DNA from 4 places in the Lysinibacillus sp. HST-98 genome. Region 1 is predicted to be linked to each of the others. Evidence: riboswitches for the same ligand, from Rfam matches in the RefSeq annotation. Region 1 holds a riboswitch; each other region holds the start of a gene.
What was found. Region 1 has a riboswitch for thiamine pyrophosphate ahead of thiW (energy coupling factor transporter S component ThiW). Riboswitches for the same ligand answer to the same signal wherever they lie in the genome.

Region 1 (8,020 bases):
GACTTAGACTTCTCCTCTTGGGACGATCTATGGGACTCTTCTTTAAAGCGAAAAGTCTTTTTAGTAGATGGTGCGCGTGAAGTCATGGGCATGGGCTTAAACAGTCTTGGCTATTCTCTGAATTCACTAGATGATCAGGAACTTCGTGAAGCTACTGACAAATTAATCACACTCGCACCAAATGTAAAAGCGATCATTGGAGATGAAATTACACCGTTAATGATTAATAATGAGGCAACTGTTGCCCTTACATGGTCTGGCCAAGCAGCTGACATGATGTATGAAAATGAAGAGTTAGACTTTGCTGTACCTGAGGAAGGCTCAAACTTATGGTTTGATAATATGGTCATCCCAAAAACATCGAAAAATATTGATGGTGCCCACGCATTTATTAACTTCATGCTAAGTGCTGAATCAGGTGCTCAAAATGCCGATTTTGTAGGCTACTCTACTCCTAATATTGCAGCCATGGACTTGATGGACGCAGAAGTTGTTTCCGACGAACGCTACTATCCTTCTGAAGAACAACGCGATACATTAGAGGTCTACAAAAATTTGGGACCTGATTATTTAGGGAAATACAACGAATTATTTTTAGAATTTAAAATGAGTATCCGATAATTAAACTAGCGAATTGGTTTTCACACCAATTCGCTAGTTTTTTTCTCTGCCTATCTAACTTCCTATTAAATAAGAACATTTTCAATCGACTATTTGTATTATTATATTTAGAAAATATTTTATCTAAATTTTAATAGATGCTCCCATCATCTGTTATAGGAAACTTTACCTATAGATTTTTTCATCTAATCTGCATAAATTTATATTTTCTTTATCCATTGTATTAACAATAAATAAGCCATAAGTGTACTTTTGGTATTCCATAATTTTGATGCCACTACTATAACAGTCGCTACAATTTATAGACCATTACAGACAAACTCACAAATTTTTTAATTCTTCTTTTATAAGAGAAATCCATCGATTGTTGTTGCTCGATTCTATAGTTCTCCTCCCTCAATTTTTATGACTAAAATGTATTATTTCATCATCCTTAGGTACGCAGATGAAAACTTTTGTGGAAAACCATTCTAAATATAGAACCAGTACGATAATCTTAACTATTAGCCAAGCAATAATTCTTTATGATAGACTGTACTAAATTTGATTACAAAAAGGGGGTTCATTCGATGACCCAGCAGAAGTCCAATAAGGCGGCTTTGTATATTTTAATGTTTAATATGTTTATCGCAATGGGGAGTATTGGCATTATTATTCCTGTCATGCCAGAGTATTTAAAAATATTTGGTGCAGCAGGACAAGTTCTAGGTATGCTAATCGCAACGTTCGCCTTAGCTCAATTCGTATTTTCTCCTATTGCTGGGAATCTTTCAGATCAGTACGGTCGAAAAAATTTAATCATTTTCGGTCTTATCGTAACAGGTCTTGCACAAATCGGATTTGGCCTTGCTACAGATGTATGGATGCTCTTTTTAGCACGATTTTTAGGTGGTCTAGGTTCTGCATTTGTTGCTCCTCCTATTATGGCTTTTGTCGCTGACGTCACAACCTATGAAGAACGCGGGAAAGGTATGGGGATGTTGGGTGCCGCTATGTCTCTTGGCTTTATGATTGGACCTGGTATTGGTGGCTTTTTAGCAAAGGTAAGCTTACATTTCCCATTTTTCACAGCTGGAGCTGCAGCCATTGTAGCATCTATTTTATCTTACTTTTTATTACCTTCTACCAAACCAAACACTGCGCAACAGAAACAAAAGCAAGACAATCTGGCGAAGCAAATGGCTCGTTCCATACATATGCCTTATTTTGTTATGCTCATAATTATGCTGGTGTTCTCGTTTGGAATTGCAAATTTCCAAACGACATTGTCATTATTTGTGACAGAAAAGTTTAATTACACACCTGTAGATATAGCGATTATATTAGTTGTTGGTGGTGCTTTTGGAGTAGTAGTACAAATGTTTATTATTACACCACTGTTCAATCGTTATGGTGAAATGAAAGTAGTACTAGTTAATTTGTTTATTGCATCCGTTGCTATTTTCTTAATATTATTTGTTTCTGGCTTTGCCCTTATATTAGTTGTAGCAACAATTTTCTCTACAGCAACGACATTAATTCGTCCAGCTGTTAATACACTTATCTCAAAACTTGCAGAAAAAGAGCAGGGATTCGCTGCGGGCTTGAATAATGCCTATATGAGCCTTGGGAATATGATTGGACCCGCTTTGGCAGGTTTATTATTTGACTGGAATATGAATAGCCCCTATATTTTTGGTTCTATCATATTATTAGCTTGTTTCTTCCTTGCACTCATCTGGACAGTGAAAAAAGCACCTCATTTAATGCAACCCGATACAAAATAGTCTGAAAAATCATTGACTATTTTTAGCAGTATGTTACATTATTGTTGATTCACTAAATTGAATAATCTTAACCACTAGGGGAGTCTTTAAAAGGCTGAGACGTATATGGTAATATACGGACCCTTTGAACCTGATCTAGTTCACACTAGCGGAGGGAAGTGGCGCTACTTGCTGTTATCACTATATACACGCAAGGCCGCTTCCTATTGTTTAAAGGGAGTGGCCTTTTTATTTTTCCTCACCAACTTTACCAAAAGGAGTGAACTTTATGTCAATTCGTAAATTAACAGTCATGGCTTTATTAGTAGCCATTGCTGTTGCAGGCTCTACTTTCGTATCCATCCCAACAGGCATCGCACGTGCTTACCCCGTTCAGCATGCGATTAATGTGATAGGAGCTATTATACTTGGACCCGTACCAACAGTTATAGTTGCCTTTGTCACTGCCATCATTCGTATTCTTACTGGAACAGGCTCTCTACTAGCCATCCCGGGTAGTATCATCGGCGCGTTCTGTGCTGCCTTTGCCTATAAATATAGTAATAAAATGTGGTTAGCTAGTATCGGAGAAGTTATCGGAACTGGCATTTTGGCTTCACTTATTGCCGTCCCTTACGCAAAATTATTCATGGGAACATCTGTAGCAGCATTCTTCTTCCTACCAGCCTTTTTAACATCTAGTACAATCGGCGCCATTTTAGGTGTAATGGTTGCGAGTAGCTTGCGTAAAACAGAGCTAGTAAAGAGGTTTCATTCTTCTCTTTATTGAGAGGGATTGAATTATGAGCATTCATTGAGCTGGGGTAGTCCAATTTGGAGCGCTTTTCTTCTCTTTATGAGCAAAGAGCCTACTTTTTAGATAATTCTTACCCTCTTTACAAAGGGGAGAGCTCTCTATTTCAAGGAATATAAAAAGCAGTGCAAAACTATTCGAGTTTGCACTGCTTCCTCTATTTTAAGATCGTTTTTTCATGCCTTTTAACAACTGTGCTACATTCGTGTCTTCTGGTATAGTTTTTTCCTCAACCAGCGGCTCTTTTTTCTTCGCATTCGTTAGGAAATTCCAACCAAAACGTCTTATGGTAATATCAATAAAGAAAAGAAGCATACTCGCTAAGAGTAGCCATGTGGCAATATTTTGCCGATCTGCTCCTTTTGTCGTAAAGTCACGGAAGACATCTTGTGGTTCCCTTAAAACAGTGCCTCCTGTTCGTTGCGTTAACTCTTCTATCAGTTGGTTATTTACAGGGAGTAGCTCGTATTCAGCACTATAAGGAACACTTAGCCCTGCCTGATAAATGGCCTGCTTTTCATCTGCTACACGGAAGAAAATTAATCCAGGTTCAGCTTGTACTACAGCTCGAACTTGGGATGCGGAAATGGTTTCAAGTTGTGTTTCTAGCTCCTCCCCTGCTTCATTTACTGCAACAATATCTAAAAATGCAGCTTCATTTGTAGGGTCTGTAATCATAAAGGAACCATCTGCTTCCAATCTTACATCATAGGCTACATCATTGTAGCTTGGTAGCATTTGAGAAATAAGTGTTTGCCAAAATACTCCCCAATTTTGCCATCTTGCCCAATCTCCTGTCCATTTACCCGTTGAATCAGATGTAAAGGCAAATGTTTTACCAAGACCATATTGCCACTGCGCTAACACAGGATCTTCCTTTTCGCTTTCTGCTACGACAGTAGCCCCCTGTTTTGCCGTTGTCCCAATGTATGCATTCATTTGTGGGACACCATTAGCAAACAGTGCGTTCCATCCTGCTGCATTATAAATTGCAGGGTAAAATGGATTGTCCTCAATATAGGTACGGGAAATCATAGCAGTTTCACGAGATAAAATAGAAGGAATGGTTTGCTCATCTATGACATCATAGAAACGTCCACTGCCCATGTCACTAAGTGCTTCTAATAAGTTCGCATCGGCATCTTGTCCAATCGCTACTGTCGATAAGGTTATACCATCTTCTTTTCCTTCAGTAATTAAATCCTCATAGTTCCCTGCCTGTGATTGCCCATCTGTTAAGAGAATAATATGCTTACGTTGGAGCTTTAAATCAGCAAGGTTCTCGTAGGCTTTAGCTAATGAACTATAGATTTCTGTTCCCCCACCAGGTGTTACGGATAAAATAGTATCCACAGCCTCTTCTTTACTGCTAAGTGGCCCTGTCTCTATAATCTCCCAAGGACGATCATCAAAGGCGATGAATCCTAATGTATCCTCATCTCGCAACATCTCAACAGAACGTGCCGCAGCTTCCTTAGCAAGCTCTAGCTTCGAGCCTTGCATACTGCCAGAACGGTCAAGTACAATCACTAATCCTAAGGAAGGTAATTGCTCTTTGCCCTTAATTTCCATTTCCACTGGCAATAAGGTTTCAATCGGTGTTTTAAAGTAGCCGCCTAGACCAAAACTATTTTCTCCACCAACCATTGTAAAACCAACTCCAAAGTTTTTGACTGCTTGCTCAATAACACTCATTTTTGCTTCACCTACTAAATGACCTGGTACATTGTCGAAAATAATAGCATTATATTGCAAATAGCTGGATAGTTCATTTGGTAGACTTTTAGGTGCTACAACATCATAGGCAATGGATTGACTACCAAGTGCTGCTGCGATGGGTGAAGCTGTATCATAACCATTAACGATTAATAAATGTGGTTCACTTTGAACCATTGTGACACTAGTTAACTTATTGTTTTCAAAAATAGCATCCTGACCAACTTGAACAACGGCTTCATATTTTACAAGTCCTTCAGCTGTTGCTGCATGTTTATAGGTAAACACATTCGTGCCTTCTGTCAGCTCAACTGCCTCTCGATGAATAAGCTCATCATTTTCATATAATAACAGCTCACCTTGGCCTGTTGAGGTTGCATATATGTCTGTCACTAATTGTTGTTGCTCTCCAACATAAGCCACCTGAGGGGATACAAAGCTTTTTAGTGATACATCATTGACAACGGGTTGACTAAAAGGCTTAATATCCACACTAATATTGGACCCTTTCAACTTCGTAGCAAATTCTAAAGCATCTCCCTTTGTCTCATTACTATCTGTTAATAGCACAAGACGAGTTGCTTTTTTAGGATCTATAATCCCTGAAGCAAGCTGTAGACTTTGTTCTATATTCGTTTGATCGGTAGCTTTGATTTCAGTTAGTTTTGGTACTTCCTTTAATGTTTTAGACAAAATAGCTTCTGTTTGTAAAGTAGAGGAAAATGAATAAATGCCCCCAAGTTGTGGTTCTTTTTTTGATTGTAGGCTCTCCTGTATAAACTGAACCATCTCATCTTCCGTACCATTCATAGAAGCAGAACGATCTACTAAATAAACAATTTGTTCTTCTTTTATTGGTAATAATAGATATGGACCTGCGAGTGCAAAAACTAAACAGCCTGCTGCCACTATGCGAATAGTAAGTACAACAATATGACTTCTTTTGAGTCGCCGCCGCTCATGAAAGTATGTCCATCCAAAATACAAAAATAATGGAAGGAGTAACAACAATACTAACGGCATATCAATTCGTAAATCCACGACGTCGTTGCACCTCCCACTCTGAAACAAGCAATAGTAAAATAATTACAATTAGCCAAGGCACGAAAGAGGTCATCGACACTTCTTCCTTTCCGTTGTCTGAGATATCACCTAATGTAAAGCTTGTTCCTTGTTCAATAACACGTTCTTGGGCTTGCAATTGCACAATCAATTGTTTTTCCTCATTATTTGAGCGTACCATATAAATGCCTGGCTGTTTGGGCGCAGTTAGCATACCCTTGGTAACAGACGAAAGAAACTCGTCCTCTTGCGAATAAACATTCCAGTCTCCTTGCGCTAAAGCAACTGCACGTTGTTCATTGGGTGAAAAAATCCCAAGTGACCCAACTGATTCTGTTAGCTGCTGCTCTGTACTCCATAGAAATAGTGGGAATGATGGATGTAAGGGCCAATCTGTATCAGCAATATCCGCTAAAACAACGATATCTCCTTTAGGGGAGCGTTGGATGAATGGCTCTTCTCCAACAGAAGCAATCGTTTCATAGTCCGCAAAGCCAGGATAAACAGCACTAACATAAACATCCTTTAGTTCACTAAAGGCAAATAATGCATCACTTCTAGTGCTTACCGTCCCATTCGCATCTACTTTTTCTGCATCATCACGACCAAATAATACGAGGGGGTTGTCCATCTTTTCCAATAAGGCTGATTGGTTTGTGATTATGGTAGCATCTTGATTGTCAGCTACTTGCAAGGAAGGGACGATTTTCACGCCACTACTAACTGTTTGAAAACCTTTTTGTATCAGTTGATGCAAGCCTTGATCAACAATAATTTTGGACGTAGTCGTTTGTAGTAAAACAGTTTGTTGATTGTCTATGTCATAATCATCTTTTGCATCAATAATAGCTGTCATCGATTTTGCTAAAGGCAAATCTTTAAATGTTTTCGTAATGGCTTCATTTGGAGGCACAACGACACTTTCTGCTACCAGCTCCTCACCCTCTGCATTATTCAATGCGAGTGTTACCTTTTGCTCGGTATTTGTATCATTATGGAGTTGGACAAGTGCCAACGAAGCTTGTCCATCTGTCGTAGCAGCAAAGCGGGTAATAGCGATATTTGTTAAGTCTTTTGTAGCACCTCTTACTAGCCATTTCACAGAATCATTGTCCATCGGTAATTGCTTTTTATCAAGTGTATCTGTAAAAACATAGATAGAAGTTGGTGTATCGCCCACAAATGCCTGTGCTACATCCAGCGCCTTATTCATTTCAGCAGTTTCATAGGTTACTTGTAAATCTTGAATAGCTTTTTTTATTTCACTCGTGTTGGTTTCTTGCTGTAAAACAGCTGTTGGTGTAGCGCCAGTTGTAATTAATGTGACAGGTCGACCATTCAATTCATCCATCAAGTTCAGCATTTCCTGTTTATGAGCGTCAAAGGTTGATTGCTCTTTGCCTGCCAGCATTGTGGCTGAAGTATCTACAATAAATATGGTTTGTGCACCAACAATGGTTGATTTTTTTATATAAGGATTCATCAATGCCAAAACAAGTAGCAGTAAAGCAAGAAGCTGTAAATATAGTAGGGCATTTTTTTGTAAATGCTTTAAATAAGGCGATACTCGCGTTTCCTGCATAATCTCCGACCAAAAAAGCGTCGAAGAAACTGTTTGATCTGTATATTTTTTTCGAAAGAAATAATAAAGTAGGACAATGACCGGGATGATGGCCGTCCAGCTAAATATAATTTGACTAAAGCCCAATACGGCTCACCTCACCTAATCCAATGTGCTTTTAATAATTGCTGGAAAATCGCATGTTGCAATCCATCTTCCACTTTCAATTGTAATTTTCGAACACCAAAGCGACGGCAAATGGCTTCAAATTCTTCTTCATGTAGTATGCGTCTTGCATGGTAGGACTCTAATACTTTAGAGGACATCGTCACATTCACATCATTACCTGTTTCACGATCAAGGAGACGTACATCACCCGAATAATTTGGTGACAGTTCTTCTTGCGTTACAATTTGCAAAATGCGAACATCTCCAGCATAGCGTGGTAGCCTTTTTAATAGCTGTTCCCATTCCTCAATTGGCTCTAATCCATCTGTAACA
Region 2 (8,020 bases), on a different contig from region 1:
TGCAGCAGATGCAGAGCGAGATATTCGTGGCTTCGCCCTTAAATTCTATACAGAAGATGGAAACTGGGATTTAGTAGGGAACAATACGCCTGTATTCTTCTTCCGCGATCCATTACATTTTACAGATTTAAACCATGTGGTAAAACGTGACCCACGTACAAATATGAAAAATGCCAATTCTAACTGGGATTTCTGGACTTCATTACCTGAAGCACTTCACCAAGTGACAATTGTTATGTCTGACCGTGGTATTCCAGCTAGTTACCGTAATATGCACGGATTTGGTTCTCATACGTATAGCTTTATCAATGCTAATAATGAACGTGTTTGGGTTAAATTCCACTTCCGTACAGAGCAAGGCATTAAGAACTTAACTGGTGCCGAGGCGAATGAGATTATTGGTCAAGACCGTGAATCTTCACAACGTGATTTATATGAAGCAATTGAAAAAGGAGATTTCCCTAAATGGAAAATGTACATTCAGGTAATGACAGAGGAACAAGCTCGTGAGCTACCATACAACCCATTTGATTTAACAAAGGTATGGTATAAAAAAGACTTCCCATTAATTCCTGTAGGTGAGTTCGAGTTAAACAAAAATCCAGACAATTACTTTGCAGAAGTTGAACAAGCCGCATTTGCACCTTCTAACATTGTTCCTGGTATCAGCTTCTCCCCAGATAAAATGTTACAAGGGCGTATCTTTGCATATGCGGATGCACAACGCTATCGTCTTGGTGTAAATCACTATATGCTTCCTGTCAACGCACCAAAATGTCCATTCCGTACTTTCCACCGCGATGGAGCAATGCGCTTTGATGGCAATCTCGGTTCGACATTAAGCTATGAACCAAATAGCTATGGCGAGTGGGAGCATAATTTAGACCATAAAGAGCCTGAATTACGCATTGATGGTCATGCAGGTATTCATGACTTCCGTGAAGACGATAATAATTACTTTGAGCAACCAGGTAAACTATTCCGTCTATTGACTGCGGAAGAGCAACAACGTCTATTTGAAAATACCGCGAATGATATGGCTTCTGTTGAAGAATTCATCAAACGCCGTCACATTCTTCACTGCTATCTAGCTGACCCAGCATATGGTGAAGGTGTCGCTAAAGCGATGGGTCTTTCCTTAGAAGGTATGGACCTTACAAACCCATATGTAAAACAACCAACAAACGTTTAATATTCCACTTTATTATTGATATCCAAATCCAACTTTTACTCCATGTGAATCTACTATTCACATGGAGTTTTTCGATTAAGAAAAGGCCTATGTCTATTTTTTGACATAAGCCTTTTCTTTCATTATTGGTAAATTTGACTGCCTGCTTTTTTAAACTCCTCTGCCTTTTCCTTCATACCTTGATGGATCGCTTCAGTCGTATTCAAATCCTTATCTTTCGCATAATTACGAATGTCCTGTGAAATTCTCATGCTACAGAATTTAGGCCCGCACATAGAACAAAAGTGTGCTGTTTTTGCTCCCTCTGCTGGCAGTGTCTCATCATGATATTCTACTGCACGCTCTGGATCTAGGGACAGATTGAATTGATCACGCCAACGGAACTCAAAGCGCGCTTTAGACAGTGCATCGTCTCGTTGTTGTGCACCTGGATGACCTTTTGCTAAATCAGCAGCATGTGCAGCAATTTTATAAGTGATAACGCCCACACGAACGTCCTCGCGATTTGGTAAACCAAGATGCTCTTTTGGAGTCACATAACAAAGCATCGCTGTACCAAACCATCCAATCATGGCTGCCCCAATGGCTGATGTAATGTGGTCATAACCTGGAGCAATATCTGTTGTGAGTGGTCCTAATGTATAGAAGGGCGCTTCCTTACAAACCTCTAATTGCTTGTCCATGTTTTCTTTAATCAGATGCATTGGTACATGACCTGGTCCTTCAACCATCACCTGAACGTCATGCTGCCAAGCAATTTGTGTTAGCTCGCCTAGTGTTTCAAGCTCTGCAAATTGCGCCTCATCATTGGCATCTGCAATTGAGCCGGGGCGTAAACCATCACCTAAGGAAAAAGCAACATCATAAGCTTTCATAATTTCACAAATTTCCTCAAAGTGTGTATACAGGAAATTCTCTTGATGATGATATAAACACCACTGTGCCATGATAGAGCCCCCTCGAGATACAATACCTGTCACACGATTTGCTGTTAGTGGTACATAGCGTAAAAGGACACCTGCATGAATGGTGAAGTAATCCACACCCTGCTCAGCTTGTTCAATGAGAGTATCACGATAAACCTCCCACGTTAAATCCTCTGCTACACCATTTACCTTTTCTAAAGCCTGATAAATTGGCACTGTTCCCACTGGCACTGCAGCATTTCGAATAATCCATTCTCTAGTTGTATGAATATGTTTACCAGTCGATAGATCCATAATATTATCTGCGCCCCATCGAGTTGCCCAGGTCATTTTCTCAACTTCTTCTGCAATGGAAGAAGATACAGCAGAATTCCCGATATTCGCATTGATCTTTACATGAAAATTACGCCCAATAATCATTGGCTCTGCCTCAGGGTGATTAATATTAGAAGGCATTATAGCTCGTCCAGCTGCAATTTCTGAACGTACAAATTCAGGATTCATATTTTCACGAATCGCTACAAACTCCATTTCAGGCGTTATAATCCCCTTTCGTGCATAGTGAAGCTGTGTCACATTTTTACCTTTTTTAGCACGCAAAGGCTTTCTCGCCAACTCAGGGAAGACATTTTCTTGAATACGCGGGTCATCAACATGACGAAAGCCATTATCCTCCGGTTTAATGGAGCGTCCCTCATATGCTTCTACATCCCCTCGCTCTTGAATCCATGCATTTCGTAAGGCAGGTAAACCTTTCGTAATATCTACTTGGTAGGCTGGATCTGTATAGGGCCCACTCGTATCATATACTCGAATAGGAGCATTTTCTTCATTTCCAAAACTGCCTGTTGTTGGACTTAATGCAATTTCTCGCATAGGTACTAGAATATCTGGGCGTGATCCTTCCACATATACTTTTTTACTTCCTTCAAAGCTAGACATAATGGTAATATTCTTTTCACTAATTGCTGACATGAGCTACTTCTCTCCCTTAAATTTATTTTAATCTAAGGACCGATTCTAGCTCACCCCAACAATCCAAAAATAAAGGCCGAATCCAAAATAATTATTTGGATCCGGCCACGAATGTAAAGGTCTATTGATTGCATACTCTGCAATAGCTTCTTAACTTTCCCACGCTGGTATGAGCCAGATCAGGTCCAAAGGGTCAAGAAACTTTGTAGCGTTCCCCTCTCAGCCTGACTCATCAGACTCCCCTAGTTAATACTATTTAGTTTGATGCTAGTGTAGCAGATAATACTAAGAGATGGAAGTTATTTTTTATCTTACTAGGTAAATAATACTTCCGCAAAATAGATCACAATGGTTACCGTTATACAGCTTACAATGGTTGAAAATAAAACAGCTTGCGCGGCTGTTGCTGATTCTACATCATATTCCAATGCTAGACTAGAACTATTACGGGATGTTGGAAAGGCACTAGCTATAAACAGTGATTGTGCGACGACTCCATCTAATCCCAATATATAAATAATGGCTAATGCAACAGATGGTCCAATAATTAATCGCGTAAAACAGCTGATAAAGACAGTTTTATTAAACATTGATTTCATCTCTAGTTGTGATAATTGCGCACCTAAAGTAATTAAGGCCACAGCAATAAATCCATCTGCTACATGTTCTACTGGAATTTTGATAAACTGTGGAATACCGATATCAAAATAATTCATAGCGACACCTATAATCAGCGCATGAATAATAGGCATTCTAAAGAAATCCTTGATGATTGTCATACCTGACTTTGTAGAAGAAATTAAATTGTATAAACCATATGTGTACGTAGTCATATTTTGAAAGATTACGAGCATGACCTGAATGGCTACTCCAATAGGTTGCGTGGCAAATATCATTTGAGCCACCGGAATACCGTAATTGCCCGAGTTAATAAGCACCACACTATTTTTAAAGACAGCTGCCTCTGTTCTAGCTAAACCTAGCCCTTTTGCCATAAAATGACTGAGTAACATTTGACTACCGATAAAGAGTACAATAAATAATCCGACCTCTCCCAGTACCGATAACTCCACATGTGTTTCATATAAATTTACAAAAACAGCTGCCGGCATAAAGCAATATGTAATAAGCTGAGACAATGCTTTTAAATTAAAGCGAAATTTCTTTTGTAGGATAGCGCCTATTACAAGTAACACTAAAATAGGTACAACAATTTGAAAGAAAATCATTCCGAGATACATCATATCAATGTCCCCCTCTCAGTGTGAATAGTAGTGTTGAATTCCTTCTAGGTCAATTTCGCTGACTTTCACAATAAAAGAAGACTGCCTCTATATTGAAGGCAGCCTTTGCTTTTAAACAAGCTTAAATCGATTTACAACTTCTTGTAGCTCGTTTGAAATATCGTTCATATTTTGAATAGACTCTGCTACTTTTTGTAATTCTGCTTGTTGATCCATTGCAGAAGCACTTACTTGTTCCGCAGAGGCTGCTGTTTGCTCTGAAATAGCCGAAATACTTTGGATCGCCATGATTGCCTGATTTTTATGCTCTAACATGCTAGATAGTTTATTCATTAATTCACTAATAGAATTTGCAATTGAACCTGACAAGTCACTGCTATCTTTAAATGCTAGTTGCGTGCTTTGTACTGACTCATTTTGAGATTGCATTAAATCTGCATTAGATGCAATCACAGCAACTGTCTGCTGAGAATTTTCAAGAATGCTTTCTACTGTACTCTTAATAATTTCTGTTTCATTTTTAGATTGTTCTGCTAGCTTTCTAACTTCCTCTGCAACTACAGCAAATCCTTTACCATGCTCACCAGCACGTGCAGCCTCAATACTTGCATTTAAAGCTAGCAGATTAGTCTGCTCGGTAATGCTTTGGATCGAAGCAATAATCTGATTAATATTGGCAATATTAGAAGCTAATGATTCCATTTGCTGCTGGATACGCCCATTCATTTCATTTGTCTCCATATTACGCTCTCTTAAACTTTCAACCTCAAGCAATCCTTTTTCTGTTGTTACACCTGTTTTATGAGATAGCTCATCCATTTCATTAGAAAGAGCCGTAATCGCATCAATCTGATCTGATAAATCCATCATTCGATAATTTGTTTCTTCTGTATCCTCTGATTGCTTCGAAGCTCCCTGTGCAATCTCGTTGATAGCTACAGAAACCTCCTGACTAGAAGCAACTACCTCATTAAATGCCTCATTTACCTGATTAGAAGATTGGTTCAATAACCTCGTGGAATTTAGTACAGTTTGAATCGCACTATTGGTTTTATCTAACATATTATTATAGGCCACAGCAACTGCACCAATTTCATCAGGCTTAATATATCGATCTTCCACCTTTTGTGTTAAATCCCCTTCGGCTGCAGTTTCAATCGATGCACGTAAAAATTTAAGTGGTTTTAGTTGTTTATAGATGAATAACACACTTGCAGCTGTCATCAAAACCACCATAATAATGGAAGCAATAATCGTAAATACAAATACATGATTATATGTTTCTAGAATCTTTGATTCAGCTAACACGACTTGAACAGTCCATGTTTCGTCAATACCCTCTAAAATCATTGGAGCAAAAACATTATATGCCTTTTCCTTCAGTTGATCAGAGTCAACGTACATACTTGTTAGCTCGCCATTTTCCATTGTCTTACTAATACTTGTCCAAGTAGGATCCTCTTGCATATTGCGCCCAACTAATTCTTCACCAAAACTGTTAGCTGTTAGCACACCTTTATTCGTAATAATTGCCGCATAACCGCCTTCTGGGGCATTCGATTTTGTTAAATCATTTAAAAAATCGATTGATACATCGGCTGTCAATACACCGAAAAATGTTCCGGAAGCATTGATTAATGGCACCGAAATGGTTGTCATTAATACGGATTGTCCGTTTACATTATAATCATAGGGCTCTGTCAAAACTGCACGTCTCTCTTCTTTTGGTACCCAATACCATTCAGAAATACTCTTATCATCAATACCTTCGATTAGAGCAGTCGAGATATCATTTCCGTTCTTACTTAAATAAGGGATAAAACGTTTTTTAGTATCTACTAAAGCAGCTTCAGTTGGTTCTAAAATAATAGAATCTTGCTCAAAGATTGCTCCTACTCCAAGAATGTCATTATTGCTAGCTAAATTGTTTTCCATTACGTCTATGACACCCTTGGTAGACAACGTATTATTCTTCTCCATGCTTTCTATGATACGCTTTGTTGTTTGTAATGTCGTATTGGCTTTCTTAAATCTTTCACTCATAATAGCTGCAGAAGATTCAGCTGATTGTAATGTTCCATGCTCTGCGTCTTCAACACTTTGCTTTTTTATAATAATCCCCGTTATGACCGTATAGGATAAAAATAAAATGAGAAATAATCCTATTATAAGGGAAGAAAGTTTTAAGGCAATTCCTCTTGATTTTTTCATAACTAACACCCCCACTTTTATACTAATAATAATGGATGGATGATTGTATCACAATAAAATATTTAGCGAATAAAGTAGAAATTTTACAGAATTATAGAGAAAAATACCGATACTTCACCAAATATTTATTTTTCAATATAAAGGACTAATGACTTATTTGAATTGAGATTCATAGTAAAACATCCTCTTCTAATTCTAAATTATAGGAAAATATGATATATTAACTATTAAATAGAATGATTGGAGTGACTTACATGAAAAATAAAGCGCTATCAACATTAATGGCCACGGCTATTACAGCGACACTAGTATTACCAATGTCTACTGCGAATGCCGCCTCATCTCAAATTCAATCAAATTCATATGAGACACATGTAGCAGCAGCAAAAAAAGTAATAGGTGAATCCGTAACGATCAAAAACATAACAAAAGATACTGTGATAACATCTAATGGTACATTCAGAATTCAATCGGCATTAAAGCCCCTATTTGATACTTCAAATAAAACTGCATTAACAAATGCCCGAGCTACCATTGTAGTGAAAAATGGTCAAATTACGGACGTTACTTCATTAATATTAAACAAAGCAGGTACAAGCAAAAAATCTGTTTATTTTGATGGAGGTGACGCACAAATCTCGGGAGATCTTACTGTAAACGCTGACTATGTAAAGATTCAAGATGTTAGTGTGGATGGTCAGCTTATCATTACAAATAGAGTAAAAAAAGCCGTTACACTCGATGAAGTAGCAGTAGATGAAACAATTACACTAAAACCAATTGTAACGAAAAAGGTAAGTTGGCTATACGTCACTTTAATCGATATGAAATCATCAAACATCAATTTGGAACGTACTAAAGTCAATATATCTTCTGACCAAACGCTTTCCAAAGTAGATGTAGTAGGAAAAGTTACATCGTTTGAAGCTATGTCCAATATAGAAAAGCTTACAATTGATGTGGCAAATGATTTCAGCCTTTACGGTGAGGGTAAAATCGAGCAAATCGTTGTAAAAGGCGGTACTAAAGTAGCTTTAGATTCAGGACATCTCGTAAACAATGTACAGGTGGACGATAGTCGTGTCTCCGTGACGCTTCCTGTCATTGATAAAAAAGAACTTAATACACTTATCGCATCCCCACCGTATGTACAAGTATCTGTAAACGGCTATGATGTTTTAAATACGGACAAATGGACAACACAGACAGAACGTACTGCATTCGAATCTGTAGTAACAAGTGCAAGAGCTGTAGCAAACAATAATAGTGCCTCACAAGAGCAAGTAAAAAATGCTATAAGTCAGTATAAAAATGCACTAGCAGTATACCAGGCTGCACAGAAGAGTGGAACAAAATACGGCTATGGTGATAAAGCTTCATTACAATCCTTAATCAACTCTGTTCAATACGTAACAGTTTCTTGGAATAACGGCTCGGATGTTTATTACAATAACCCTTGGACTACACAATCC
Region 3 (8,020 bases), on a different contig from region 1:
TAGCTGTTTTTTTATAGCTTACAAGTTATTTCATCTACTAAAGCGTATGAAACTGCTCCTTTATTGTAAAAATTATCTGAATAAAGTCTTTATTGTTTGCATATTGAAAATTTTGCTCTACAATATTTTTTGTAAGGAAGGGAGCAATATTCATGACAATGTTACAAGATATTCTAGAATTTAACAAAGAGTTTGTACAAGAAAAAAAATATGAGCCATTCATCACTACGAAATATCCTGATAAACGTATTGTTGTTTTATCTTGTATGGATACTCGTCTTGTAGAGCTTTTACCAAAAGCGATGAATTTGCGTAATGGCGATGTAAAAATAGTGAAAAGTGCTGGTGCGTTAGTGAGCCATCCTTTCGGTGCAGTTATGCGTAGTTTATTAGTTGCTGTCTATGGCCTACAAGCTGATGAAGTGTATGTTGTTGGTCATTATGACTGTGGTATGAGCGCGGTTGATCCTGATGCCATGCTTAGCGAAATGGTACAACGAGGCATCGATCCAGAAACAATTAAAATGTTGGAATATTCTGGTTTTGATTTAAAGGAATTTTTACGAGGTTTCGGTGATGTAGCAACAAGTGTTAAGAAAAGTGTCGATACAATTCGTAATCACCCCTTAATGGTAAAAGACGTACCTGTTCATGGTTTAATAATTGATCCAAATACAGGTCATCTAGATTTAATTGAAGATGGAAATAAACAATAAAAATTATTTCTTGATACATTAATAAAAGAACAAGTGCCTATCCTCACTATGTGGAAGATAGGCACTTATTATTCTATTCATCCTCTAAACGTGCATACATATAGTGATCTATCCAATGACCATTGATATACAGTAGCTTTCTTAGCAGACCCTCCTGCTGGAATCCAGCCTTCTCTAATACACGCATGGAGGCAGTATTTTGTGTCGATACATAGGCCTCTACACGATGTAGACCAATTTGTTCAAATGCAAATCGGACCACCATATTCACAGCTTCTGTGACAATGCCCTTTCCAACATAAATCTCATCCATCGCATAGCCAACAAATGCACTCGAGTACGGTAAGCGTTTGACAGCATAAAGTGCAATATGCCCTATTAGATTATTTGTACCATGCTCAAAAATACCAAAAGTAAATTCACGCTTTGACTCCATTAAATAGAGACTTTCTTGAATTTTTTTGTATTGAGCATCGACTGTATAGTATTCTGGTCTTTGCAGTGGCTCATAAATAGACCAAAAGTATTTATTACGGCTTACGAGGCCCATTAAACTTCGTGCATCTTTTTCTTGGAATGTGCGGATGTAGCATTTTTCCCCCTTTATTGTTACCACATTCCCACCCTTTTTTCTTAATAGATTCCAAATTTTAAGCACCATTTCTCCACACTAGCCTTCCAATAAAAATCAATACATTTCTCTTTGTTACATTGGCTATAAACCCTATTTATATTTCATTGTATGTAAAAAAACAGGCTGCTACAACCAAAACAGCTTATGTCTTATTGTCATAGCAGCACAATTTAATTATTTAGTTTTTTGTTCTTTCTTTTTCTCGTTTACTATTTCTAAGCTGGAAGAATCAGCATCTTCTAGTTGTGTATTGTCTAACACATTTGTTAAATGAAGACCACGTCTTTGAGCCTCTCGTTCAATGTGTGCAATAGTTTCCTGTAGCACCTGAACACGTGCATACTTTTTGTCATCTCCAGCGACTAAGATCCATGGTGCATCTTTTTTATCTGTCTTTTCAAACATCGCATTTGCTGCATCAATATACTGAGGTGTTTTATCTCGATTGCGCCAATCCTCGGCTGTTAACTTCCAAGATTTATAAGGGTTTTGTTCACGTTCTTTAAAGCGTTTTAATTGCTCCTCATCTGAAACATGAAGCCAGAACTTAATAATTATGTAATCTCCTGCAGTTAAAATCTTCTCGAAATTATTAATTTCTTCATAAGCACGAGACCATTCATCCTTTGTTGCGAATCCTTCGATGCGTTCTACTAATACGCGACCATACCACGAGCGATCAAAAATAGCGATTTGCCCATGTTGAGGCAATTTTCTCCAAAACCGTTGTAAATAATTGTAGCGTAATTCATGAGCTTGAGGGGCAGAAATAGGATGTACAACATAACCGCGGGGATCGACACGTTCGATTAATCGTTTAATAGCGCCACCTTTACCAGCCGCATCCATTCCTTCGAATACCAAGATCAAGCCAATCTTGTTTTTTAATAAAAATTGTTGTGCATTCAACATTTCATATTGGAGTACTTTTAATTTCTTTTTATACATCTTTTTGTCTAGTTCAACAGTTAGATCTAGATTCTTCAAATTTTGTGTCATGAAACTTCACTCCTTTTATTTGGCTATTCTTATTGTACTAAAGAAATATATGGATGCCTATCAGACATGGTAAATTGTAGGTATTATTAGTAAAACAACACGATACATTGTTGGAAATTTCCGTTATAATAAAAAAAGTGACAGTACTATACTTATTTGTCTTTTCCCTATACAATCTAACACGAAGGGAGAGGAAAACATGCCTCGGTTTATCATGATGACAATCTCTTATATTGTCTCAATCATCCTAACCTTTTCATCCTTTTTCGTGAACATCAACGGTCAATCTTCGCTAGAAATCGCTAATCGTTTTTCTGTAGTATTTGCACCAGTTAGTGTAAGTCATGTAATTTGGATTATCATTTATTTTTTACTCGGTTATTGGTTAGTTATGAACATAAAAAAGACAACTTTGAAACAGTCTGCGCTTTTTAGTTGCATAAATATATTACAAGCATTAATGATATATGTCTGGCACCATGAGTTATTTATTGTTTCTCTTGGCATTACATTACTCTTAGTCTTGTATTTGTTTATGTTGTATAATACGTACCCTCTTCAGAACAAATCCTTGTTTGGTCGTATTCCTTTCTCTATTTATTTAGCATGGATGACATTTATTTTTATCACAAATACAAGCTTTACGTTAACGGCTTATGGTTGGAACGGCTTTGGTCTTAGTACGCCTCTTTGGGCAGTGATTTTACTTACTTTAGGAGGAGCCATTGCGCTACATATCCGTTTCCATCACTTTGATGTTATGTATCCAAGTGTTTTTATTTGGGCTTATATTGGAATCGCCATACATAATGGTTTTGATGAGCTACTTGTCACTACAGCCGCTTTATTTTTATGCGGTGTTCTCTTTGTTGGCATTTTATTTATTAAAAAAAATCCTGCCTACCAAAAATAATTTGGTTAGCAGGATTTTTTCATTGCATCCTATTCTTCGTCTAATGACGTTAAGATAATTGGTTTATCTTTTGTTACAATGACTGAATGTTCGATTTGAGCTACAAGTGATTTATCAGGCGTCACGAATGTCCAACCATCACCTGCTTCTACGATATGCTCTGCATTTGCTGAGATAAATGGCTCAACCGCAAGGACCATACCTTCTTTCATAATAGTAGAATCCCATGCATCGTAATAATTTAAAATATGGTTTGGTTCATCATGTAAAGATTGACCTAAGCCATGACCTGTTAAATTCATAATAACAGTTAACCCATTAGCATTTGCCTCGCGTTCAACAGCTTTACCAATTTGATTTAATTTAGATCCAGCCTTTACTTTTGTCATTGCTCGATCAAAGGCACTTTTAGCAACACGGCAAAGCTTTTCTTTGTCCTCATAGCCATCACCCACAACAAATGAAATACCTGTGTCAGCAAAATAGCCATTTAAAGAGCCAGAAACATCAATATTTACGATATCTCCTTCTTGAATAACACGCTTTCCTGGAATACCATGTGCTACTTCTTCATTGACACTAATACATGTATACCCTGGAAAATCATATTCTCCCTTTGGTCCTGAAATAGCGCCAGCCTCTGCAAACATGCGACCAGCAATTTCATCAAGCTCAAGTGTTGTAACTCCTGGCTTTGTTGCAGCTTTCATCGCTTCACGAATCTCAGCACAAATGCGTCCTATTTTTTTAAAAGCTTCAATCTCTTCTTGCGTTTTTACAATCATGTATAACGTCCCTTTCATCTAATATCTATTCTTTAATATAACATAACTTTTTATGGGTATAACGATAAACGCTTTAAATATTGTATGCTTTCCTACTTTGCAAAGTGCTAAAAGAGCTATTCACGATAAAAAAGTCCCTCCACTCACGTGAAGGGACTAGCATTAAGCTTTTCTTTGCATTAATTGTGGAGCGGCTGTGAATAAAAGAACACCAACGATCGCCGTTAAAATGGTTGCTGGTAGCATATATGTACCATTGTAGATGATGGAATAGATCCATGCATTTTGGTCACCCGCATATTCGGCAAAAAATACAGCACCAGCAATTGTATGTGCTGTGTATCGTAAGAAGCCTGCGAAAACGGTACCTATGATTATATAAAGTGCCATTTTTGTTTTGTTCATATGTTTAGCAGCGTCTAACACTGGTCCACGTACAACCGCCGCTAATCCTACAACAGTAAAAGCAACGCCATAATCCAGGAATCCTTGTAGCCAATGCACAATCGTAGCACCAAACATGGTTTGCATTACACCTACGAGTAATCCAGTTGTTAGCCCAGCTACTAAGCCCCAGCGAAATGCTATTAACATAATTGGTACCATAACAAGACTAACTGAGCCGCCTTGTGCCCATACTTTAAAGGAAACCTGATCCAGTACGAGACCAATCGCTGCAAAAATCGCAATCTCCACTAGCATTAATAGTCTTTTTTTGTCCATACATATTCTCTCCTTTGTTCCGATGTAGGATACAAGAGCAGGAATAGAAAAGCGCTGATATGTCTCTTTTTGACACCTTTTTTCCTTTAAGGACGAAAAAACGATGTCAGGACAGAGCCTCACATCGTACAAGTGTCGGTTTCTATCCACATCCCTACGCAAGCATTAACTTACAGGTTCGAAGAGTCAAGGCATTACGTGCCCAGTCTCAGCTGACATCATCAGCTCCCCTTGTGGTCGTTACATCTGAATTTATTTGAACAATCTCATTGTACGCAAAGGATTGAAGGATTACAACCTTCCATACATCATTTTTTTGAAACTTTGCTGTTTTTCATGCGTAAATATTTAAAAAGGAGATACAACTATGGAGAATCAAAAAATTTTAGCTGCCTTTAGTTATCTTAGTATTTTCTTCGCCCCTTTTATCGTTCCATTAATTGTATATTTCGTGACAAAAGACAGTGATGTAAAAAGCCATTCGATTCGTGCACTTGTCTCTCATTTAATACCTTTTGTTTTTGGCATTCTATTCTTTATTGTCTTTGTTTTTTCTACATTTAGTTTAGATCCAACCTCCAATAACAAGACGATGATGATTATTTGGTTTGCTTCATTCGCCATCTATGCCCTCGTCTCACTCGGTATTGTGATTTGGAATATAATTCAGGCTGTTCGTGTTATCCGTTAATGTTTTATTTTTAAGAGAAACAGGTAGTAGTAATTGTAAAAGGAGCTGTTTTGGGATGAAAGTATCAAACGTTGTAAAAACTGCCGTTAAGTTAGCACCTATTGTTATTCCTATCGTAAAAAAAGTAATGGCTGCAAAAAAGGGCACAACGCCTACAACCACAACCCGAAAAAAATAAAACGAAGGCGTATTCCTTTTAGAGGAAATACGCCTTCGTTTTATTTCACTTCAAAATGGGTTTGACTATGGCCATTTAATGTTTTTTCCACATGTAAAACTGCTGGCATCGCGGATTTCAATTCAGGCACATGCGAAATAACGCCAATCATACGACCAGAATCCTGCAAATCAATTAATGTATCGATTGCTTTATTTAGTGATTCCTCATCGAGCGAGCCAAAGCCCTCATCAATAAACATCGTTTCAATATGAATATTACCTTGGTAGCTTTGAATCACATCTGCCATCCCCAATGCAAGGCTCAACGAAGCATTAAATTTTTCGCCACCTGATAAAGTTTTGACATCTCGTAATTGATCTGTAAAAGCATCATAAACATCAAGACCAAGGCCACTTTGCTTCGCATGCTTTTCTAATCTATCTGAACGTCTAAGCTCAAATTGACCGTTTGATAAATGATACAGACGTATATTGGCAGCTTCTGTAATTTGATCTAAGTAGTTAATTTGTATATAACGCTCAAAGGATAGCTTTTTCGAGTTTTGTCCATTTAATAATCCATAGAGCTCCTTTACTCGCCCTGCTTCTTGTTCAAGTAAATGAAGCTCTTTCGCTATTTCTTCCACCTTTTCACTAAAGCCTTGGCATGCTTGTATAAAGCCATTCATCTGTTGCAAACGTTTAAATGCTTCCTCATAGGAAACTCGATGCTGTTCTACTCTTGCTTCCATTGCCTCTAAATCTTGCTTCTCTTTCCCTTGAAGATAGGTAGCCCCTTCGGTAATCTGGATTTGCAACGTGTGCACTTGTAAAGTATAGTCACTGCATGCTTTTCGAAGTGCATCTAATTGTATGGCACTCCGTTTAGCAGTAGCATAAGCCTCATAGCTTTCGAACCCTAATTCTTGCATATTTGCTGTAAATTGCTGAAGCTTTTCATTCATTTTAAGCTGTAATTCCTCAAAGGACTGTTTGGCAATTTCTACAGTTAGTGTTGCATTGCTAGCCGTTTCCTTTGCTGCATGCAAATTTTCTTGACTCACTTGCCAACTTTTTTGAAGCTCTTCTTTCTGTTTGCTAACTTCATTAAGTTGTTGCTTTAATTGCTGTAAAGTTGGTAAATTAGGGGGCATCTGCTTAAGTTGTTCGTCTACAACCGCTTGTAATTTTGTCCATTCTTTTATCTGCTCTGCTAAATATTGCTCTAGCTTCATATGTTTATTTCGTAGCTGTTCTATTCGATCATGCTGATGCTTTATTTTCAATCGCACATCAGCTAATTGATGTTGAATAATTTTTAATGCAGCAATCTCTTGTTCCACTTCATGTAAAGTAGCGGTGATCTGTGATTGGTCTTCTTGTTTAATATGCTGCGCCTCAAGTTGTTGCCATGTATCTTGAAGAAGTTGCTGCGCTGATGCTAAAAATGCCTCTTTCTCTAAATACTTACGCTCGTCTGATGATGCCTTCGCTCTTAATGCTTCCACTTGAGCAAGCTCAATAACTTCCAGTTGCTCATTGTGCGCTTTCTGATGTGTCATACTACCACAAACAGGACAGGGTTCTCCTTCCTTCAGTTGTTCTGCTAAAATACTAGCTTGACTCGTCAGCCATCGTTGCTGCAAAAGTTGAAGAGCCTCTTTACTTTCTTGATAGAGACTGTCTAAAGCAACTACATCCTGCTTAGCTAACTCTACGGCATGTTCATATTTCTCCGCTTGCTTGATTAAAGCAACTTGTTCCCGTAGTTTCGGTAATTGGTCTAAATAGCTTTCATAGGGTTCAACCTGTTTTTCATAGCCTTCTAACGATCGAGAAAAATGCTGGAATTGCTCTTGTTCATTTTCCAAAAGTTTGAGGTTATCATTTACTGCTCGTTTTGCATTTTCAGCATATTGCTCTGCTATTTGCAGCTGTTGTATATTGTTTTCATAGGCTTCAAATTTCGGCAATAGCGCTAGCATCTGCATTTCCTGCTGTAAGATTTGCTGTCGTTCAGATTCTTTAGCCTGCTCCATCTCATATTTTTCTTGTGCTTCTTGCAACTTTTCTTGTGACTGCTGTTGCTTAACCTTTGCTTGTTGAAAAGCTAGTTTCTTTACATTCAGTTCAGCACGTAAATCCTTGCATTGTTGTTCGAGCAGCACAAGTCGCTCTGCTTGTTCTGCTAAAGCAATCTCCTTCTCCTTTGCTTGGTATAAATCCTGCTGCTGTAAAAGCATTTGCAGCCGTTGCTGTCGATTAGCTTGTTCATCAAATTGCTCATTTAGCGTTTTTGCTAAGCGATAATATTCCTGCTCTTTTTGATGAAGGCTATATGCTTCTTCATAGTATGACTGTTCATCTTCTCCACATTTCTTATAGTAACTAAGCTCCTCA
Region 4 (8,020 bases), on a different contig from region 1:
ATCGCCATCGCGCATCGAACCCAAAATTGAACGGACGTTTAAGAGAAGCAGAAGAGGCTTTCCATCAATTCCGTTATGCAAAGGCTTTAGAAGAAGCAGGTACAGCAGTGGAAGAAATGGAGCCAGGTGCCTTAAAGCGTATTCAAGAAATGGTGGCCGAAGAATTCATAGCAAAATAATTCAAATAACATTTTGAGCTGTCTAAAAAGTATAGCGATTACTTTTTAGACAGCTTTCTATTTATGCTTAGATTAGGATGTGATTCAGTATGAAACTGTCGATCAAAGAAATGAATGAACATTTTGCAAGTGAAATTTTACGATGGCAATATGTAGCACCTTACAATTTTTACAATAATGAATTATCGGGTGAAAATATACAAGAAATGCTTGATAATCCTTACTTTGCGATCTTTAATAATCATAGTGAATTAATTGGCTATTATTGTACAGGTACGGCAGCACAAGTGCCAAAAGGGCAAGACATCGGAGCGTATGAAGAATACTGTATAGATATTGGAATTGGGTTGAAGCCAAATCTAACAGGTCAAGGATTAGGAACAACATTTTTTTCGTTTATTGTTCAAACAGTTCAAGAAGAACATCATCTACCATTACGTTTAACAGTTGCCCTATTTAATAAGAGAGCAATTCATCTTTATGAAAAATTTGGTTTTGTGAAAGCAATTGAATTTAGTACACCAACAGAGTTTGTCACGATGGTGAAAAAAATGTAGGATATCAATTAAAATTTAAAGAATCGTTAAAGTTAGTGGTCAATCGCCAAAGATTGCGTTATGATAAATACCGTTAAATCAACGTTTTGAAAGTGTGTGAAAAGTTATGGTTAATACAATTTATTTAGATAATAGTGCAACAACTAAGCCTTTAAAAGAGGTTATGCAGGCATTTATGGTTGTGAATGAGCAGTATTATGCCAACCCTGCTTCCATTCATGCTATGGGTGTTGAAGCAAATGATTTATTAATACGTGCGCGTGAGCAAGTAGCAGATATTTTGCAGACAGAGGCAAAAAATGTGCTATTTACTTCAGGTGGTACAGAATCAAATAATGCAGCTATTTTTGGCATAGCACGTAGTAATACGCATATAGGAAAGCATATTTTAACGACTGAAATCGAACATCCATCAGTGCTAGAAACAATGAAACAGCTTGAAAAAGAGGGCTATGATGTTGAATATCTTCGTGTAGATCGAAATGGTGTGATTTCTCTAAATGAGCTTCGTACTAAAATACGAAAAGAAACAATTTTAGTTAGCATCATGCATGTGAATAATGAGATGGGTGCGATTCAGCCTATAAAGGAAGCTGCAAAAGTGATTCATGAAATGAGTCGTGCTGCCTTTCATGTTGATGCTGTGCAAAGCTTTGGGAAATTAGCAATATCCTTTAAAGAAGAAGGACCTGACTGTATTTCTATCTCTGGCCATAAAATACATGGCTTTAAAGGCTCAGGAGTGTTAGCATTCCGTAAACCCATAAGATGGCAGCCCTTTGCTCTTGGTGGAGGTCAGGAATTTGGTATGCGTAGTGGTACTGTAGCAGTTTCGCAAGCTGTTGCTTTAGCGAAAGCGGCTCGACTTGCTGTTGAAACAATGAACGAACGCACAAATAAATACCGTCAATGGCAAGATGAAATCCGCACTCAGCTAGAAAGTTACGGCGAAGCAGTCCATGTGTTATCAACCCCACAGGGAGCTGCGCATATTGTGTCATTTAGTGTTCGAGATTTAAAAGGGGAAGTCATTATTAATGCTATGCAAAAACGTGGTGTCATTGTGTCGACATCAAGTGCATGTTCTTCCAAGCAAACGAAAACAAGTCATGTAGTCGAGGCGCTTCACCTTGATGAGCATTATAAAAAAGGTGTGATTCGCCTTAGCTTTGGCGCACATAACACAATAGAAGATATAGAAAACTTTAAACAAGTACTAGCAGAAGTAATGTTGGAACTCAAAGGAGAAAATAAGTAAATGATTTGGAAAGAAATTTTAATTAGATATGGTGAGCTTTCTACAAAAGGTCGCAACAAAATGGATTTTATCCGCCGCTTACGTGAAAATATTCGTCATGCCTTTGCAGATTTAGGTCAACTGCATATTCGCACAGAACGCGACCGTATGTTTATCGCCATAGAAGACGAAGCACAAATGCAAATGCTAATTACAGGTTTACCTAAAATTTTTGGTATTCAATCATTTAGCCCTGTCGCTGCATGCGAAAAAGATATGGACAGTATGAAAAAGCTCGCTATCACGATTATGGAGACATTTAAAGACGAGCCACATACATTTAAAGTAGAGGTAAAACGTACTGATAAAACATTTCCTTTAGAATCTCATGCCATTCAACGTGAGATCGGGGGCTATGTTTTACCACAATTTCAAAATTTATCCGTTAAAGTGAAGCAGCCTGATATTGAGCTACGTGTAGAAGTTCGCCATGATGCAACTTATATGATGGCACAAGTCATTCCTGGTGCAGGTGGAATGCCTGTAGGATCAAATGGCAAGTCTTTATTAATGCTATCTGGCGGTATTGATAGCCCTGTTGCAGGTTATTTAATGATGAAACGTGGTGTGCGATTAGAGGCAATTCACTTCTTTAGTCCACCTTATACAAGCCAAAATTCATTGGAAAAAGTTAAAGTGCTTGCCAATGAATTAACAAAATTTGGTGCTAGTATTCGTTTACATGTCATTCCTTTTACTGAAATACAAGTTCTTATTAAAGAAAAAGTACCTTCTAACGTATCGATGACGACAACACGCCGAATGATGTTGAAGGTTGCTGATCAGGTGCGTGAGGAAATTGGTGCACTTGCTATTGTAACGGGTGAAAGTCTGGGGCAAGTAGCGAGTCAAACGCTTGAAAGTTTAACAGCAATAAACGCAGTAACAAATACACCTATCCTTCGTCCGCTGATTTCAACTGATAAATTAGAAATTATTGATATTGCAGAAAAAATCGGCACATACGAAACATCTATTCAGCCATTTGAAGATTGCTGCACGATTTTTACACCAGCAAGTCCAAAAACAAAACCGAAGCTTGAAAAGGTTGAGCATTATGAAAGCTTCTCTGACTTTGATAAATTGATCGAGCGAGCAGTGAAGAATCGCGAGGTCTATATTTTCCCTAAGAAAGAAGAACAACAAGATAAATTTGCAGATCTACTATAAGGATTTAAAAGCCGTCTCAAAGCCCATTTTGAGACGGCTTTTTTGTATGGATATTGTTATTCCAATAGAGGTACAATTTACCTCTAAATTTTTTGTATTAAAAATCTAATATCGCACATTCTATATTCACAAGGAGGTGAGAAACATGGCTTCAAACAACAACCGTAGTTCAAACCAGCTTGCAGTACCTGGTGTACAACAAGCACTAGATCAAATGAAATACGAAATTGCACAAGAATTTGGTGTTCAATTAGGAGCTGAAGCTTCAGCTCGTGCCAACGGTTCCGTTGGTGGTGAAATCACTAAACGTCTTGTACAAATGGCAGAATCTCAATTAAAAGGTATGCCAAACAACAACCAATAAATGCTGATTAAGCATTTATAAACTTAAAACCAGTGACCGTAAAAGGCACTGGTTTTAGTTTGTTTATTTGTTCATTTATTTATACGAGTTAGAGATCTAAATGTAGCTACTGTATAATCAACATCTTTGCTTTGACAGATAGCTGAAATAACAGCAACACCATCAACCCCCGTTTGAAATACAGAATGTGCATTTGTGAAATTTATTCCACCAATTGCGACAATTGGTAATTCAGGATAAAGAGAATGAGCCTCCTGTAAAAAAGATGTGCCACATGGTGGTTGTGCATCGCTTTTAGAGGATGTTGGAAAGATTGGACCGATACCAACATAATCAGCTTGATGGTTAATAGCTATTTGCAATTCTTCCTCGCAATGGACAGATACACCAAGAATCATGTTCCCAACTCTTTTACGTGCTACACCTACAGGTAAATCATCTTGTCCGATATGAACTCCATCAGCTCCGAGTCGTATCGCTAGATCAACATCGTCATTAATGATAAAGGGCACATGATATTGATGACATAGTTTTTGACATTGGCGTGCAAATTGTTCATAGGCAAGTCCAGTTAACGCGTGAGGACCTTTTTCGCGAAATTGAAACATTGTAATGCCTGCTTGCAAGGCTTTTTCTAGGATATAGAGTGGTTGTTCTTGAGGAGGAACATTGCTCGTACCCATAATAAAATAAAGCTGCAAATCCTCACGTTTCATGAATAATCACCTCACAGGCTTCCTTATGCTGTTGATAAGCAAAATGATTAGTGGGTCCATGACCATTTCCAATCGATAAATTATACATAATAGCTAATTGGATATATTTTTTAGCTTCTATAATGGCATTTTCCAGAGTAAATCCTTGTCCAAGAAAAGCAGTAAGTGCTGCGGAAAATGTACATCCAGTACCATGCGTATTTTTTGTTTGGATTCGTGGAGACTGCATCGAAAAAGAACGTCCATTTTTAAAAAATACATAATCAATGGCATAAAGTGGATCTGCTAAATGACCACCTTTAATGATGACACATTGTACACCTAGCTGTAACAAGCTTTGAGCTACTTCTTTCATATCTTCAACATGATGTATAGCTCTCCCCGAAAGTGCCTCTGCCTCTGGTATATTGGGCGTAACAATCGTAGCAAGTGGTAGTAAAGTTGAGCATAAGGCATCGATAGCTTCTTGCTGTAGTAGGCTTTCTCCACCTTTTGCAATCATCACCGGATCAACAATCAGTGGAATGTTTAGCTCACTGATCGTGTGTGCAATTGCTTTGATAATATTTGAGGAATAAAGCATTCCGGTTTTAATCGCAGCGATTGGAAAATCTTCTACCAAGGCCTCGAATTGTTTTTTTATAAAGGAAACGTCAATCGGGCAAACACCTGTTACACCCAAAGTATTTTGAGCAGTTAAAGCAGTAATCACAGAAGTACCAAACACTTCTAATTCCTGAAATGTTTTTAAATCAGCCTGTATACCCGCTCCACCACCACTATCTGAGCCAGCGATTGTTGTTACAATATGCATGAAGCTGCACCATCCTTTGATAAGCGATGTATAGCATTGAGTAAGGCTATTTGAAAATCACCAATGTCTGCAGTAAATGCGGATGCCAGTACACCTGCTTTTTTATAGTAAGTAAGTGTTTCCATTAATTGTTGGTAAGGATTATGGCTTACACTATAGGCTGCGCCACAAATTGCGCTAAGTAAACAACCTGTACCCGTTACTTCTATTATTTGTGGATGACCACCAGCGATCCATTGGCTATGCTTGCCATCTGTTATAAAATCGCGTTCTCCTGTGACAATAACAATGCATTGATAGCGTTGAGCCAATGATGTGGCTTCTAATTCCATAGCGATAGTGCCATGACCACTATCGACACCTTTTTGTTGCCAATTTACACCAACTATTGCTGCTAGCTCGCCGAGATTACAGCGAATCACGGCAAAGTGTATGTTTTCCAGTAAGTATCTTACGGTTTCCTTACGATAAGTTGTGGCTCCAACTCCGACAGGATCTAAAATAACAGGAATACCAAGTTTATTGGCTTTTTCACCTGCTAATAACATGGCACTTTTTGTGCGATCGTTAAGTGTTCCAATATTAATTAATAATGCTTGAGCAATGGCCACCATCTCCTCTACCTCCTGGCAGTCATCGGCCATTACTGGTGAAGCACCTATCGCTAATAAACCATTTGCTTGAAAATTTGCCACTACATAATTGGTTATACAATGGATAAGTGGTTGCTGTTGACGAATTGTTTGAAAAATCATTGTAGTCCTCCTTTAGGGATGGACGTAAGCATGCAAAAAGGCTCTTTTTGTGTAAAAATGCACGAAAAGAGCCTTTCATCTGAAAAACGATGTTTATTGCTCCCTACGTCAGTATTAACTAACAGGTTCAAAGGGTCAGGTTTTACCTTCTCAACTCTTATGAGTCCCCCTGCAATCTTGCTTTTAGTTGACCAAAATGTACCATACTTTTCATTTGTATTCAATAGCAAGTTTTCCTATAGATAAAATGTGACCGATGCCATATAGGAGAGTATGATAGTTGTCATGACTTTACCGAAATTAAGCACAAACCATTGAAAATGCTGAAAAAAGAGTTTTATAATGTGTCATAACAAAAGGGGGCAATTGCCATGAAAAGACAAGATTTAGTTGCACCAGAATGGTATAACATAGTAGAGGAAATTGAAAAATATGCTCAGGATGCAACCAAAAATGCTTTAATCATTTATGAAGAAAACCAAGACATCCAATGTATTACATATGCACATTTATTGGAAAAAGCGAATCAAGCAGCACATGTATTCACCAAGCAAGGTTTAAAGAAAGGTGATGTCATTTTAGTGATGGTACCACGTTCAGTGGAAGCATATATTGTGTATATTGCTGCATTAAAAGCGGGTTTAACTATTATTCCAAGTTCTGAAATGTTAAGAACAAAGGATATTGAGTATCGAATTCATCATGCAAATGCTAAAGCGGTTATTGCATTTGAACCCTATATTGAACAGTTCGATAAAGTAGGGAATTTACAAGACATCCAACAATTTGTCATAGGGAATGCACATAAACCTTGGCAGAACATACTTGAAAAAATGCATAATCAATCTACAACCTACATAAATCCTATCCCAACAAAAAGCACAGACAATGCATTTTTAGCCTATACAAGTGGAACAACAGGAAATCCAAAAGCAGCAGTGCATACGCATAGTTGGGGCTATGCTCATTTACGAACAACAGCACCACATTGGTTGGGTGTACAAGAAAATGATATTGTTTGGGCGACTGCAGCACCAGGCTGGCAAAAATGGATATGGAGTCCGTTTCTAGCTACTTTAGGCAGTGGAGCTACTGCATTTGTTTACAAAGGTAAATTTGAAGCAGCTTCTTATTTAGCATTGCTTCAGAGATTCAAAATCAATGTACTATGCTGTACACCAACTGAATATCGTTTTATGGCAGCGCTTGATAATTTACATGAGTATGATTTAAGTGCAATTCGCCAAGCTGTATCAGCTGGTGAGCCATTAAATAGTGAGGTCATTAGAGTATTCTTGGAAACATTTAAATTACAAGTGCGAGATGGCTATGGACAAACGGAAAATACATTATTAGTAGGCACAATGGTAGGGATGGAAGCAAGAGTTGGCTCTATGGGAAAACCTACTCCTGGCAACACTGTTGAAATTATTAATGATGTGGGCAAACCCGTTACAATCGGAGAAGTTGGTGATATTGCTGTTCATCGTGAAACACCAGCCCTCTTTAAAAAATATTTAAATGATCCTGAACGTACAAATTTACAATTTCGAGGGGATTGGTATATTACAGGAGATCGTGCCTATAAAGATGAAGATGGCTACTTTTGGTTTGATGGTAGAGGAGACGATGTTATTATATCCTCAGGCTATACAATTGGCCCTTTTGAAGTAGAGGATGCTTTAATGAAACATCCAACCGTAAAAGAGGCTGCTGTTATTGCGAGCCCTGATAAAGTAAGGGGAAATATTGTCAAGGCATTTATTGTTCTGCGCAATGGTGAAAAAGGTGATGAAGCGCTTATTCAAACACTCCAAAGTCATGTGAAATCATTAACCGCTCCTTATAAATATCCACGTGCTATTGAATTTGTAGAGGAGCTACCGAAAACATCTTCTGGGAAAATTAGACGTGTCGAATTACGACAACATGAAATCAAACACCTCCAATTATAATCATTTCCTAGGAAATAATGTCGAAAATCAAAGTTCATCAAAGGGATGGACTTTGATTTTTTTATTTTTTTTAGGTAAGGTAATATGAGGAAATACATAGTGTAAAGCTTTTTTGTTTAATTATTGCATAAAAAATGAAACAAATTGGCAAGTCATACGTATTACGTGTTGAGGAGGCGGAAAGACATGAATGTAAAAAGGTGGGTTGCTTTA

Region 2: linked by a shared signal. The riboswitch ahead of thiC (phosphomethylpyrimidine synthase ThiC) and the one ahead of thiW (energy coupling factor transporter S component ThiW) in region 1 are both predicted to bind thiamine pyrophosphate.
Region 3: linked by a shared signal. The riboswitch ahead of thiT (energy-coupled thiamine transporter ThiT) and the one ahead of thiW (energy coupling factor transporter S component ThiW) in region 1 are both predicted to bind thiamine pyrophosphate.
Region 4: linked by a shared signal. The riboswitch ahead of thiM (hydroxyethylthiazole kinase) and the one ahead of thiW (energy coupling factor transporter S component ThiW) in region 1 are both predicted to bind thiamine pyrophosphate.

What each region holds. Positions count from the first base shown of each region.
Region 1 covers NZ_JAENHX010000007.1:175,180-183,199, forward strand. Annotated here, with positions in the region: gene JIN86_RS16470 (ABC transporter substrate-binding protein) at 1-621, shown strand, start outside; gene JIN86_RS16475 (MFS transporter) at 1,191-2,387, shown strand; TPP riboswitch at 2,454-2,561, shown strand; gene thiW (energy coupling factor transporter S component ThiW) at 2,656-3,156, shown strand; gene JIN86_RS16485 (VWA domain-containing protein) at 3,343-5,937, opposite strand; gene JIN86_RS16490 (vWA domain-containing protein) at 5,921-7,666, opposite strand; gene JIN86_RS16495 (DUF58 domain-containing protein) at 7,678-8,020, opposite strand, start outside.
Region 2 covers NZ_JAENHX010000011.1:138,180-146,199, reverse strand. Annotated here, with positions in the region: gene JIN86_RS20485 (catalase) at 1-1,192, shown strand, start outside; gene thiC (phosphomethylpyrimidine synthase ThiC) at 1,315-3,093, opposite strand; TPP riboswitch at 3,233-3,347, opposite strand; gene JIN86_RS20475 (AEC family transporter) at 3,408-4,337, opposite strand; gene JIN86_RS20470 (methyl-accepting chemotaxis protein) at 4,449-6,548, opposite strand; gene JIN86_RS20465 (FIVAR domain-containing protein) at 6,803-8,020, shown strand, end outside.
Region 3 covers NZ_JAENHX010000012.1:79,120-87,139, reverse strand. Annotated here, with positions in the region: gene JIN86_RS20945 (beta-class carbonic anhydrase) at 153-716, shown strand; gene JIN86_RS20940 (GNAT family N-acetyltransferase) at 790-1,377, opposite strand; gene JIN86_RS20935 (polyphosphate kinase 2 family protein) at 1,525-2,349, opposite strand; gene JIN86_RS20930 (hypothetical protein) at 2,549-3,262, shown strand; gene map (type I methionyl aminopeptidase) at 3,292-4,047, opposite strand; gene thiT (energy-coupled thiamine transporter ThiT) at 4,210-4,770, opposite strand; TPP riboswitch at 4,905-5,012, opposite strand; gene JIN86_RS20915 (magnetosome magnetite crystal formation protein family) at 5,138-5,461, shown strand; gene JIN86_RS23835 (hypothetical protein) at 5,517-5,639, shown strand; gene JIN86_RS20910 (AAA family ATPase) at 5,680-8,020, opposite strand, start outside.
Region 4 covers NZ_JAENHX010000001.1:944,375-952,394, reverse strand. Annotated here, with positions in the region: gene ezrA (septation ring formation regulator EzrA) at 1-179, shown strand, start outside; gene JIN86_RS04765 (GNAT family N-acetyltransferase) at 269-736, shown strand; gene JIN86_RS04760 (cysteine desulfurase family protein) at 843-1,994, shown strand; gene thiI (tRNA uracil 4-sulfurtransferase ThiI) at 1,995-3,203, shown strand; gene JIN86_RS04750 (alpha/beta-type small acid-soluble spore protein) at 3,349-3,567, shown strand; gene thiE (thiamine phosphate synthase) at 3,639-4,283, opposite strand; gene thiD (bifunctional hydroxymethylpyrimidine kinase/phosphomethylpyrimidine kinase) at 4,273-5,097, opposite strand; gene thiM (hydroxyethylthiazole kinase) at 5,085-5,852, opposite strand; TPP riboswitch at 5,936-6,033, opposite strand; gene mbcS (acyl-CoA synthetase MbcS) at 6,224-7,807, shown strand; gene sppA (signal peptide peptidase SppA) at 7,994-8,020, shown strand, end outside.